One region of the Streptomyces sp. ATLC9 genome, then DNA from elsewhere that is predicted to be linked to it. Evidence: predicted binding sites of a transcription regulator. Region 1 holds the regulator's gene; each other region holds the start of a gene.
What was found. The regulator HrcA, encoded in region 1, represses chaperone genes, less so after heat shock. The targets are predictions, from matches to a motif close to TTNGCACTCNGNNNNNCNGAGTGCNAA.

Region 1 (3,982 bases):
ACGCAGCGCGAGGCGGACCAGGGCACGATCGCGTCCACGCCCGTCTCCGTCATCGTCTCCACGGCCAGCTCGCCGCGGTCGCCCTTGGGCAGGGCCTGGACGACGGTGATCCGCGGGCACGGCTCCGGCTCGGTACGCACCTCGGTGACGGCGACCTCCAGCCGGTCCTTCCCCTCGACGGCCGTGACGGTGCCGAAGGCCCCGGTGCCCGCCCCGTCGGTGAGGACGACCTCCTCGCCAGCGCGCAGCCGCCGTACCGCGACGGCGTGCCGGCCCTCGGATCCCTCCAGCGCCAGCACGGCGCCGGGGGCGGCGCCGGCCAGGACGGCGCTCTCGGCCAGGAAGACGGGGGCGGTCACGCGGACCGCCGGGCGGGGCGCTCCGGCCGGGCGGCCGGGGTGATCAGCTCGGTGGGCATGACGGCATCCTGCCACGCCCTCCGGAGGCCGGCCGTCCCGCCCCACGGCCGCCTCAACGCCCGTTGAACGCATCCTTCAGCCGCGAGAACAACCCCTGCTGCCCCGGCTGGAACTGGCCCGTGGGCCGCTCCTCGCCGCGCAGTTTGGCCAGACGGCGCAGCAGCTCCTCCTGCTCCGGGTCCAGCTTGTTCGGCGTCTGGACCTCCACGTGGACGACCAGGTCGCCGCGGCCGCCGCCGCGCAGGTGCGTCACACCGCGCTGGTGGAGCGGGACCGACTGGCCGGACTGGGTGCCGGGCCGGATGTCGACCTCCTCCATGCCGTCCAGCGTCTCCAGCGGGACCTTGGTGCCCAGCGCCGCCGCCGTCATGGGGATGGTGACCGTGCAGTGCAGGTCGTCGCCGCGCCGCTGGAAGACCGGGTGTGGCACCTCGTGGATCTCGACGTACAGGTCGCCCGCCGGGCCGCCGCCCGGGCCGACCTCGCCCTCGCCGGCGAGCTGGATGCGGGTGCCGTTGTCGACGCCGGCCGGGATCTTCACCGTCAGGTTGCGCCGCGAGCGCACCCGGCCGTCGCCCGCGCACTCCGGGCAGGGAGTGGGCACGACCGTGCCGAAGCCCTGGCACTGCGGGCAGGGGCGCGAGGTCATGACCTGGCCCAGGAAGGACCGGGTGACCTGCGAGACCTCTCCGCGTCCGCGGCACATGTCGCACGTCTGCGCGGAGGTGCCCGGGGCGGCCCCCTCGCCGCTGCACGTGGTGCAGACGACCGCCGTGTCCACCTGGATGTCCTTGGTGGTGCCGAAGGCCGCCTCGTCCAGCTCGATGTCGAGCCGGATCATGGCGTCCTGGCCGCGCCGGGTGCGGGACCTCGGCCCGCGCTGGGAGGCGGCGCCGAAGAAGGCGTCCATGATGTCGGAGAAGTTGCCGAAGCCCCCGCCGAACCCGCCGCCCCGGCCCGCGCCGCCCGCGGGATCGCCGCCGAGGTCGTACATCTGCTTCTTCTGCGGGTCGGAGAGCACCTCGTAGGCGGTGTTGATCTCCTTGAACCGCTCCTGCGTCTTCGGATCCGGGTTGACGTCAGGGTGCAGTTCGCGCGCGAGCCTGCGGAAGGCCTTCTTGATCTCGTCCTGCGAGGCATCGCGCTGCACGCCCAGGACCGCGTAGTAGTCGGTTGCCACTTACGACTCCGCGAGAATCTGTCCGACGTAACGTGCCACTGCGCGTACCGCTCCCATCGTTCCGGGGTAGTCCATGCGGGTCGGCCCGACCACACCGAGCTTGGCGACCGCCTCGTCTCCCGAACCGTAACCGACCGAGACGACCGACGTGGAGGTCAGTCCCTCGTGAACGTTCTCATGGCCGATTCGCACCGTCATGCCCGGGTCCTTCGCCTCACCCAGCAGCTTGAGCAGGACGACCTGCTCCTCCAGAGCTTCCAGCACCGGCCGGATGGTCAGCGGGAAGTCGTGCACGAAGCGGGTGAGATTGGCGGTGCCGCCGATCATCAGCCGCTCCTCGGTCTCCTCCACCAGTGTCTCCAGGAGGGTGGCGAGCACCGTCGAGACCGTGCCGCGGTCCTCGGAGTCGAAGGACTCCGGCAGGTCCTGCACCAGCCCGGGCACCTCGGAGAAGCGCTCGCCGACGACCCGGCTGTTGAGCCGGGCGCGCAGATCGGCCAGGGACGACTCGGAGACGGGCGCCGGGCAGTCCACCACCCGCTGCTCGACCCGCCCGGTGTCCGTGATCAGTACGAGCATCAGACGCGCGGGGGCCAGGAGCAGCAGTTCGACGTGGCGGACGGTCGAGCGGGTCAGCGAGGGGTACTGGACGACGGCGACCTGCCGGGTGAGCTGGGCCAGCAGCCGCACGGTGCGGCTGACGACGTCGTCGAGGTCGACGGCGTCCTCCAGGAAGCTCTGGATCGCCCGGCGCTCCGGCTTGGACAGCGGCTTGACGCCCGCCAGCCTGTCGACGAACAGGCGGTAGCCCTTGTCTGTGGGCACACGGCCGGCGCTGGTGTGCGGCTGGGCGATGTACCCCTCGTCCTCCAGGGCCGCCATGTCGTTGCGCACGGTGGCCGGGGAGACCTGGAGGTTGTGCCGCTCGGTCAGCGCCTTGGAACCCACCGGCTCCTGCGTGCCCACGTAGTCCTGGACGATGGCGCGCAGGACTTCGAGTCTGCGTTCACTGAGCATCTGGGCACACCTCCCGTCCGGCCGTCTCGTCCCTGGCACTCTCAACCGGTGAGTGCCAGTCACCCTGTGCCAGTGTAGGGCCGGTGACCACGGCCAGGGCAAGGGCGGGCGCCGACCGGAAGGGCGATCCGCACCACATCCCGGCGGGCACCGCCCGCGTGATGGCGCTAGCGTCGCGGTGTGGAGACCGATTGGGAAGAGCTGTCGCCCGGAGTCGTACGCCGCCGCATGCCCGGCTGGGACGAGACGGTCGGGGCCGTCGCGGGCGGGACCGGGGTACTGGTGGTCGACACGGGCGCGACGCTGGGTGACGGCGCGCGCGTCCGGCGGTACCTGCACGATCGCTTCGGGCTGCCGGTGACCCACGTGGCGCTGACTCATCCGCACTTCGACCACGTCCTGGGCGCCTCGGCCTTCGCCGGGGTGGAGGTCTACGGGGCGGTGGGGATCGAGGACCTGCTGGTCCACTCGAAGGACGAGTTGCGCCAGGACGCCGTGCGGCACGGCGTGGACCCGCGGGAGGCGGCCGAGGCGGTCGACGTGCTCGTCCACCCGCACCACCGGGTGGCCGGCGAGCTGACCGTCCGGCTGGGCGGCCGGGAGGCGCTCCTGGCCAACGTCGGTCCGGCGCACACCGCCCACGACCTGGCCGTCGTGGTCCCCGGCGTGCCGGGCGGGCCGGACGTGGTCTTCTGCGGTGACCTGGTGGAGGAGTCCGGCGAGCCGCAGGCGGGGCCGGACTCCCACCCCGTCCACTGGCCGGCCGCGCTGGACCGGCTGCTCGCCCTGGGCGGCGAGGACGCGCGGTACGTGCCGGGCCACGGGGCGGTGGTGGACGCCGCCTTCGTCCGCGCCCAGCGCGACGCGCTGGCGGAGCGCTTCGGCACGGTGTGACGGACGCCGCGGCGGGTTCCGCGGAGGGGCCCCGTCCCAGGTTTCACGGTGGGGATCACGTAACACAATGACCGCATGCGCAGCAGACGGTACGGCCCCGACCTGACCCCTCCGTGGAAGCGGACCTCCGGCGGCCACGGGCCCGCGCCCGAGGTGCCCGCCGAGCCGGATCTGGTGGTGGAGGAGGTCACGACCGGCTTCTGCGGGGCAGTGGTGCGCTGCGAGAGGACGGCGCAGGGTTTCACCGTCACGCTGGAGGACCGCTTCGGCAAGTGCCGGGTCTTCCCGATGGAGCCGCGCGGCTTCCTGCTGGAGGGCAGGGCCGTCACCCTCGTCCGGCCGCGGGCGGTGGCCCCGCCCGCTCCGGTGGCGCCCCTGCGCACGCCCTCGGGGTCGGTGGCGGTGCCGGGCGCCCGCGCGCGGGTGGCGCGGGCGGGGCGCATCTACGTCGAGGGGCGCCACGACGCGGAGC
Region 2 (3,982 bases), on a different contig from region 1:
CTGATCGCGGTCTCCATCCCCGACGGCTCGCGCATGCGGGGCGTGGAGGTGACCGAGCTGCGGCTGCCGAAAGGCGCGGCGGTCACCCTGGTCGTACGGGAGGACAGCAGTTTCGTGCCCTCGCCCTCGACCGTCCTGCGGCATGGCGACGAACTGCTGGTGATCGCCACCGACGCGGTGCGGGACGCCACCGAGCGGCGGCTGATGGCCGTGGGCCGGGGCGGCAAGCTGGCGGGCTGGCTGGGGACGGCGGGCAGTTCGGCGCTGCGGAAGGACTGAAGGGCCGCCGGGCCGCCGGGCCGAGGCTTCCCGGAGAACGGACGGGAGCGGGGGCAGGGGGCGAGGCGGGGAGACGCGGGCGGGGTCTGGCCGTGCCTGCGGGGTGATCGGCTACCCTGAGGCCGTACGTTTGTCCGACTTTCGGAGTTACCGGAGTTTCGACCCCGCCTGATGCAGGGCCGGCACGGCCGCCCGGTCGACCACACGCCGCGGTCCGTGCGAGAGGACGGCCTTCGGCGTGCCCCGCCGTACCGCGCCGCCGTGCGCCGTACAGCGGCGCGGTGCGCTACCAGGCGGCAGAAAGGTACGGCCGTGGCCACCACGGTCACTCCCGTCACTGACCGGAAACCCGGCTATCGGGACCTGCTGCGCACTCCCGGTGCGTGGACGTTCCTACTGCCCGGTTTCCTGGCCCGCCAGCCCTTCGCGATGCTGACGCTCGGCATCGTGCTGCTGGTCGAGGACACCACCGGATCGTTCGGCACGGCGGGCACCGTCTCCGCCGTGACCGGCGTGTCGATGGCCCTGTTCGCGCCGCGGAGCGGCCGGCTCGCCGACCGCTTCGGCCAGCGCGCCGTCCTGGTGCCCGGGGTGTTGCTGCACGCCGCCGCCGTGGGTGCGCTGACGGCCCTGGCGCTGTCCCGGGCGCCGTTGTGGGCGCTGCTGCTGGCGGCTGTACCGGCCGGCGCGTCGGTGCCGCAGGTCGGCCCGATGGTGCGGGCCCGCTGGGCGCACCTGCTCAGGGGCGCACCGGGCCCGCCGGGCGGATCGGGTCCGCCGGGCGGGCGGAACGGGCCGGACAGGCCGGGTGGGGCCCGGCTGCTGTCGACGGCGGCGGCGTTCGAGTCGGTCACCGACGAGCTCACTTTCGTCATCGGCCCGGTCCTGGCCACCGCACTGTGCACCGGGGTGCACCCCGCCGCCGGGCTGGCCGCCGAGGCGGCCCTGACCGTCGTCGGCGGACTGCTCTTCGCGGCCCGGCGCCGTGCCGCACCCCCCGCCCACCGCCGCGCCCGGGGAGCGGGCGGTGCGCCGCACGCCTCGGCGCTGTCGGTGCCGGGCGTACGGGTGCTGATCGTCGCCTTCCTCGGCATCGGCTCGGTCTTCGGCGGGATGCAGGTGTCGATGGCCGCCTTCACCGAATCCATCGGACAGCCCGGTCTCAACGGCGTGCTGTACGGCGTCTTCGCCGCGGGCAACATGCTCGCCGGCCTCGTCTTCGGCGCTCTGACCTGGCGCTCGGCCCCGCAGCGCCGACTACTGACGGCATACGCGCTGCTGACGCTTGCCACCGCGCCGCTGTGGGCGGTGGACGTGGTCCCACTGCTGGCCGTCCTCGGACTGCTGGCGGGCATGGGCATCGCGCCGAGCCTGATCACCGGATTCACCCTGGTGGAACGGCTGGTACCGGCGGGCGTGCGCACCGAGGCGTTCACCTGGATGGCCGGTGCGGTGGCGATGGGGCAGGCCTGCGCCGCGGCGGCCGCCGGGCGGCTGACGGACGGCTTCGGGGCGAGCGCCGGGTTCACGGTGCCGCTGGCCGCCACGGCGCTGGCGCTGGTGACGGTGGCGGCGCTGCGCGGATGGCTGCAGCCGGACGGCGGGCAGACGGGCGATGGGGAGGGACCGCGAACCGGGTGACGGAGAGCCCCGGACGGAGGACGGGAGGGGCGCTCCGGGGCGTGGCGAGAGTCACCGTCGGCCGCTCCCGGTGGACTAAGCGGCCGGAATACTGCACCATGGTGCGTCGTTAGCACTCCACAGGGAAGAGTGCCAGGAGGAGCAAGTGCCGACCTATCAGTACCAGTGCACCGAGTGCGGCGAGGGCCTGGAAGCGGTTCAGAAGTTCACCGACGACGCGCTCACCGAGTGCCCGAGCTGCAAGGGCCGCCTGAAGAAGGTGTTCTCCGCGGTCGGCATCGTCTTCAAGGGATCCGGCTTCTACCGGAACGACAGCCGCGGCTCCTCGTCCGGCAGCGCGTCGTCGTCATCTTCGGCTTCGTCGTCGCCTTCGTCGTCTTCGTCGGCGTCGTCCTCTTCTTCCGGGAAGAACTCGGGCTCGTCCGGCGGCTCGTCGCCCAAGGCCGGCTCCTCGGCGGCCTGACCCCGTCCGCCTCCGGCCCGGGCCGGAACCGGCCTGTCCCGGCCCCGCGGCGGCACGCACCGCTGCGGGGTCGCGGTGTACGGGGCTAGGGTGTTCGGCCATGAGCGCACAGGCGGAGACAGGTGTCATAGGCGGGTCCGGGTTCTACTCCTTCCTGGACGACGTGATGGAGGTCGCGGTGGACACGCCGTACGGCGAGCCCAGCGACTCCCTCTTCATCGGCGAGATCGCCGGACGCCGGGTGGCTTTCCTGCCCCGGCACGGCCGCAAACACCACCTTCCCCCGCACCGGATCAACTACCGGGCCAACCTGTGGGCCCTGCGCTCGGTCGGTGTGCGGCGGGTGCTGGGGCCGTGTGCGGTGGGCGGTCTGCGGCCCGAGTACGGGCCCGGCACGCTGGTGGTGCCTGACCAGCTCGTGGACCGCACCAAATCCCGCGTCCAGACCTACTACGACGGCGAGGCGCTGCCCGACGGCTCGGTGCCGAACGTGGTGCACCTGTCCTTCGCCGACCCCTACTGCGGGACGGGCCGGGCGGCGGCCGTCGCGGCGGCGCGCGGACGCGGCTGGGAGCCGGTGGACGGCGGCACCATGGTGGTGATCGAGGGACCGCGCTTCTCCACCCGCGCGGAGTCGCGCTGGCACGCGGCGCAGGGCTGGTCGGTGGTCGGGATGACCGGGCATCCGGAGGCGGTCCTGGCCCGCGAACTGGGGCTGTGCTACTCCTCGATCGCGCTGGTCACCGACCTGGACGCCGGAGCGGGGACGGGTGAGGGCGTCTCGCACGAGGAGGTGCTCCAGGTCTTCGCGCAGAACGTCGGACGGCTGCGCGAGGTGCTCTTCGACACGGTGGCCGGGCTGCCGGCGGAGCGGGACTGCGACTGCGCGACGGCGCTGGACGGGATCGAGACGGGGATCGGGCTTCCGTAGGCACGGCCGGCTCCGGGCCCGGCCGGTGGAGGGCCTGAGGGTGGGTGCCGCGGGCCTGAAGGTGGGGGCGGGAGCGGCTCGTGCGGCTTCCGTCTCTCGTGTGTCCCTCGTGCGGGCGAGCGAGTTGTCCACAACCGGTGGGTAACCCACAGGCTCCGGCGGATCGCCGCGGAACCGGACATCGTCGAGGTGTTCCCACCACAAGGCGGTGACCTCGATGTCCTCCTCCCTCCAGTCCGCTCCTCTCCCCACTCCTTCCGCTCCTTCCGTCCTTTTCGCACCTCTCCCCCCTCCTCCGCTCTCTCCCTTCTGCCCGTCCTCCGTCCCCCCTCCGTCCTCCTCCCTCTCCACACCCCACTCCCTGCCCCCGCCCTCGAGCCCTCCACCCGCCGGACCCGTGCCGGAGTTCGAACCGGTGCGCGCGGGGCGGAGTGCTCTCGGCTCCCTCCGGGCCGCGGGCCGGTGGTTCCGGGCGATGGCCCTGCTGCTGGCCGTCGCCTCCGCGGGCGCCGCCCTCTGGGGGGCGCCCGGGGACGGAGGCGGGGAAGGGCACGGTGCTCCCCCGGCGGCCCGGCCCGCAGCCGGAGAAGCACCGGCGGCCCCCGCCCCGCCCCCTTCCGCGGACGGCCGGGACGGCGGCACGACGGTGGACGCCCCGGTGCGGATCC
Region 3 (3,982 bases), on a different contig from region 1:
GGCTCCTCCCGGCTCAAGGCGGGCACGGCCCAGAAGCTGGTCCTCAACATGATCTCGACCATCACCATGATCCGGCTGGGCAAGACGTACGGGAACCTGATGGTCGACGTGCGCGCCTCGAACGAGAAGCTGCGGGCCCGCTCACGCCGCATCGTCTCGCTGGCCACGGGGGCGAGCGACGAGCGGATCGAGTCCGCGCTCGCGGCCACCGGCGGCGAGGTGAAGAACGCCATCCTCACCATCCTGGGCGAGGTGGACGGTCCCACGGCCGAGCGCCTGCTGAGGGAGTCCGGCGGCCGGCTGCGCACGGCCCTGGAGGCGGCACGCGGCTGACGGGCCCGCCACGCGCGGCGGGGCGGGCGTACCCCGCCCCGCCCCGTTTCGAGCGCGCTCATCACGTCGTTGCCGTCCAGGAGTCGTGTGGGGTGGGTTCGGCTCTGGAAACAGAGTGGAGGCGCCGCGGCAGGGGATCGCCCGTGCGCGGCCCCCGGGAGGTTCTCCGGTGCGCCCCCCGGTGGCAGACCGCACCGCGGTGCCAGATCCCACATCCTGGACATAGTAAGAGGGCGGCACCCCTTGCGGGGTGCCGCCCTCTCCGCCGTGCGCGCGGTGCGCGCCCGGCGGGAACCGCCGATCCGCGGGAGCGGATCAGAAGTCCATGCCACCGCCCATGCCGGCGGCGGCGGCCGCGTCGGCGCCGGCACCGGCCTTCTCCGGCTTGTCGGCGATGACGGCCTCGGTGGTGAGGAAGAGCGCCGCGATGGAGGCGGCGTTCTGCAGCGCGGAGCGGGTGACCTTGGCCGGGTCGATGATGCCCTCGGCGATCATGTCCACGTAGTCACCGGTCGCGGCGTTCAGACCGTGGCCCGGGGTCAGGTTGCGCACCTTCTCCACGATGACGCCGCCCTCGAGGCCGGCGTTGACCGCGATCTGCTTCAGCGGGGCCTCCAGCGCGGCCTTGACCGCGGCGGCACCGGTGGCCTCGTCGCCGTCGAGCTCCAGCTTCTCGAAGACCGCGGAGGCCTGCAGCAGGGCCACGCCACCGCCGGCGACGATGCCCTCCTCGACGGCCGCCTTGGCGTTGCGCACCGCGTCCTCGATGCGGTGCTTGCGCTCCTTCAGCTCCACCTCGGTGGCGGCGCCGGCCTTGATGACGGCGACGCCGCCGGCCAGCTTCGCCAGACGCTCCTGGAGCTTCTCGCGGTCGTAGTCGGAGTCGGAGTTCTCGATCTCGGCGCGGATCTGGTTGACGCGGCCGTTGACCTGCTCGCTGTCGCCGGCACCGTCGACGATGGTGGTCTCGTCCTTGGTGATGACGATCTTGCGGGCGCGGCCCAGCAGCTCCAGACCGGCGTTCTCCAGCTTGAGGCCGACCTCCTCGGAGATGACCTGGCCACCGGTGAGGATGGCGATGTCGCCGAGCATGGCCTTGCGGCGGTCGCCGAAGCCCGGGGCCTTGACGGCGACGGACTTGAAGGTGCCGCGGATCTTGTTGACCACCAGGGTGGAGAGGGCCTCGCCCTCGACGTCCTCGGCGATGATCAGCAGCGGCTTGCCGGCCTGCATGACCTTCTCCAGCAGCGGGAGCAGGTCCTTGACGGCGCTGATCTTGGAGTTGGCGATCAGGATGTAGGGGTCCTCCAGGACCGCCTCCATCCGCTCCATGTCGGTGGCGAAGTAGGCGGAGATGTAGCCCTTGTCGAAGCGCATGCCCTCGGTGAGCTCGAGCTCCAGGCCGAAGGTCTGCGACTCCTCGACGGTGATGACGCCTTCCTTGCCGACCTTGTCCATGGCCTCGGCGATCAGCTCGCCGATCTGGGTGTCGGCGGCGGAGATGGAGGCGGTCGAGGCGATCTGCTCCTTGGTCTCCACCTCCTTGGCCTGCTCCAGCAGGGCGGCGGAGACGGCCTCGGTGGCCTTCTCGATGCCGCGCTTGAGGGCCATCGGGTTGGCGCCGGCGGCGACGTTGCGCAGACCCTCGCGGACCAGCGCCTGGGCCAGGACGGTCGCGGTGGTCGTACCGTCACCGGCGACGTCGTCGGTCTTCTTCGCGACCTCCTTGACCAGCTCGGCGCCGATCTTCTCGTACGGGTCCTCGAGCTCGATCTCCTTGGCGATGGAGACACCATCGTTGGTGATCGTGGGGGCTCCCCACTTCTTCTCAAGGACGACGTTGCGGCCCTTGGGGCCGAGTGTGACCTTGACGGCGTCGGCGAGCTGGTTCATCCCGCGCTCGAGGCCGCGCCGCGCCTCCTCGTCGAACGCGATGGTCTTGGCCATGTGAAGTGGTCCTCCCTGGGGTTCCCCATGCCGAAGGCCAGGGGCGGGTTGGGATGTCTCCGGACCGCTCTGGCGCCCGCGACGGACGGCCCACCGGCCCGGCGGTTCCTTGCTCCACCGGGCTTGCGGACCTCACCGAACCGGTCCTTGCTTTGTCACTCTCGCCTTCGGAGTGCTAACGCCAATGATTAGCACTCGACCCCTCCGAGTGCAAGCGCGCCGGGGTTCCGCGTGCCCGTACCCCCGGGCGGGGACGGACACGGGGGAGCGCGGGGCGCGGACGGGCCGCGGGCGCGCGCCGGTGTGCGGCGGACGCACGACAGGAGGGCCCGCGCCCCCTTGCGGGGACACGGGCCCTCCTGTGCCGTCTACTGCTGATGTGCGTCGTGGTGCGTGTGTCCGGCGCTTCAGGCCGTCACGCGGACCATGTCCGCCTGCGGGCCCTTCTGGCCCTGCGAGATCTCGAACTCGACCCGCTGCCCTTCCTCAAGGGTGCGATATCCGTCCATCTGGATCGCGCTGTAGTGGACGAACACGTCCGCCCCACCGTCGACCGCGATGAAGCCGTATCCCTTCTCCGCGTTGAACCACTTGACGGTGCCTTGAGCCATTTCCTAACTCCCCTATTGCCGGCCCTTGCGCGAGTCCGCACTCCGCGGACCCGGGTCGGTCACCACCCCCCGGCGAGAGGGGACGGCGTGCGCCGGAACGCGTCGACCGCGGCTGAATGTATCTGGGCAGACGCCCTCTGCAACAGGTCTGTCGGACGAGAATTCCGGTCATGCCGGATTGCCGATAAGCACATGAACGACAGGAAAGCGGGGCAACTCGGGCCGGGCATGGCGGACCAACACGACAATTCACGCGATAAATCGGGGCGCAAGTTGTCGCGTTCTCATGGGCGCCGAGCGCACATTCAGGGGGAGGCCCGCTCACTCTATCGCTCTTCGAGCTGCGGAATTACCAATTCCGCTTGCTGCCGCGCGTGGTACGCGCCCCCTCCCCCGCGTACACGTGCGGGCGGCTCCGCTCCCCCTCCTCACGGAAGGAGGGGGAGCGGAGCCGCCCGCATGCGGTGACGTGCGCGGCGTCGCGTACGGCGCCGGGTGCTCTCCCGGTCAGCGGCCGCCCGCGACGGCCGGGATGATGGAGACGCCCGAGCCGTCCGGCGTCGGCGTCCTCAGACCGTCGGCGAAGCGGACGTCGTCGTCGTCGACGTAGACGTTCACGAAGCGGCGCAGCTTGCCGGAGTCGTCCAGCACCCGGGCGGAGATGCCCTGGTGGTTCCTCTCCAGGTCCGCGATGACCTCGGCGAGCGTGGCGCCCTCGGCGGGCACCTCGGCCCGGCCGCCGGTGTGGGCGCGCAGGATGGTCGGGATTCGGACGGTGACGCTCATGCCAGGCCAGCCTCTCGGAAGGAGTCCAGGTTGGGACGGATGATCGCGGACGGTCCGGTGGTCGGGGCCACCGCGTCCAGGGTCTTGAGGCCGTCGCCGGTGTTGAGGACGACGGTGGTCAGGGTCGGGTCGAGCACGCCGGCCTCGATCAGCTTCCTCGTCACGCCGACGGTCACGCCGCCCGCGGTCTCCGCGAAGACGCCCTCGGTCCGGGCCAGCAGCTTGATCGCGTCGACGATCTGCCCGTCGTTCACGTCCTCCACCGCGCCACCGGTGCGGCGGGCGATGTCCAGCACGTACGGGCC

Region 2: a site for HrcA is predicted at 2,030-2,056, ahead of AC2CJA_RS03245 (FmdB family zinc ribbon protein). Genes of this name have one in related genera too.
Region 3: a site for HrcA is predicted at 2,433-2,459, ahead of groL (chaperonin GroEL). Genes of this name have one in related genera too.

The regions. Positions count from the first base shown of each region.
Region 1 is NZ_JBXUOY010000025.1:23,445-27,426, forward strand. It holds gene AC2CJA_RS04925 (16S rRNA (uracil(1498)-N(3))-methyltransferase) at 1-359, opposite strand, end outside; gene dnaJ (molecular chaperone DnaJ) at 472-1,599, opposite strand; gene hrcA (heat-inducible transcriptional repressor HrcA) at 1,600-2,616, opposite strand; gene AC2CJA_RS04940 (MBL fold metallo-hydrolase) at 2,845-3,510, shown strand; gene AC2CJA_RS04945 (DUF3097 domain-containing protein) at 3,586-3,982, shown strand, end outside.
Region 2 is NZ_JBXUOY010000015.1:18,110-22,091, reverse strand. It holds gene AC2CJA_RS03255 (potassium/proton antiporter) at 1-279, shown strand, start outside; gene AC2CJA_RS03250 (MFS transporter) at 592-1,920, shown strand; gene AC2CJA_RS03245 (FmdB family zinc ribbon protein) at 2,066-2,383, shown strand; gene AC2CJA_RS03240 (S-methyl-5'-thioadenosine phosphorylase) at 2,484-3,314, shown strand; gene AC2CJA_RS03235 (RcpC/CpaB family pilus assembly protein) at 3,712-3,982, shown strand, end outside.
Region 3 is NZ_JBXUOY010000064.1:13,058-17,039, reverse strand. It holds gene murQ (N-acetylmuramic acid 6-phosphate etherase) at 1-333, shown strand, start outside; gene groL (chaperonin GroEL) at 649-2,280, opposite strand; gene AC2CJA_RS09975 (cold-shock protein) at 2,688-2,891, opposite strand; gene AC2CJA_RS09970 (MoaD/ThiS family protein) at 3,399-3,677, opposite strand; gene thrC (threonine synthase) at 3,674-3,982, opposite strand, start outside.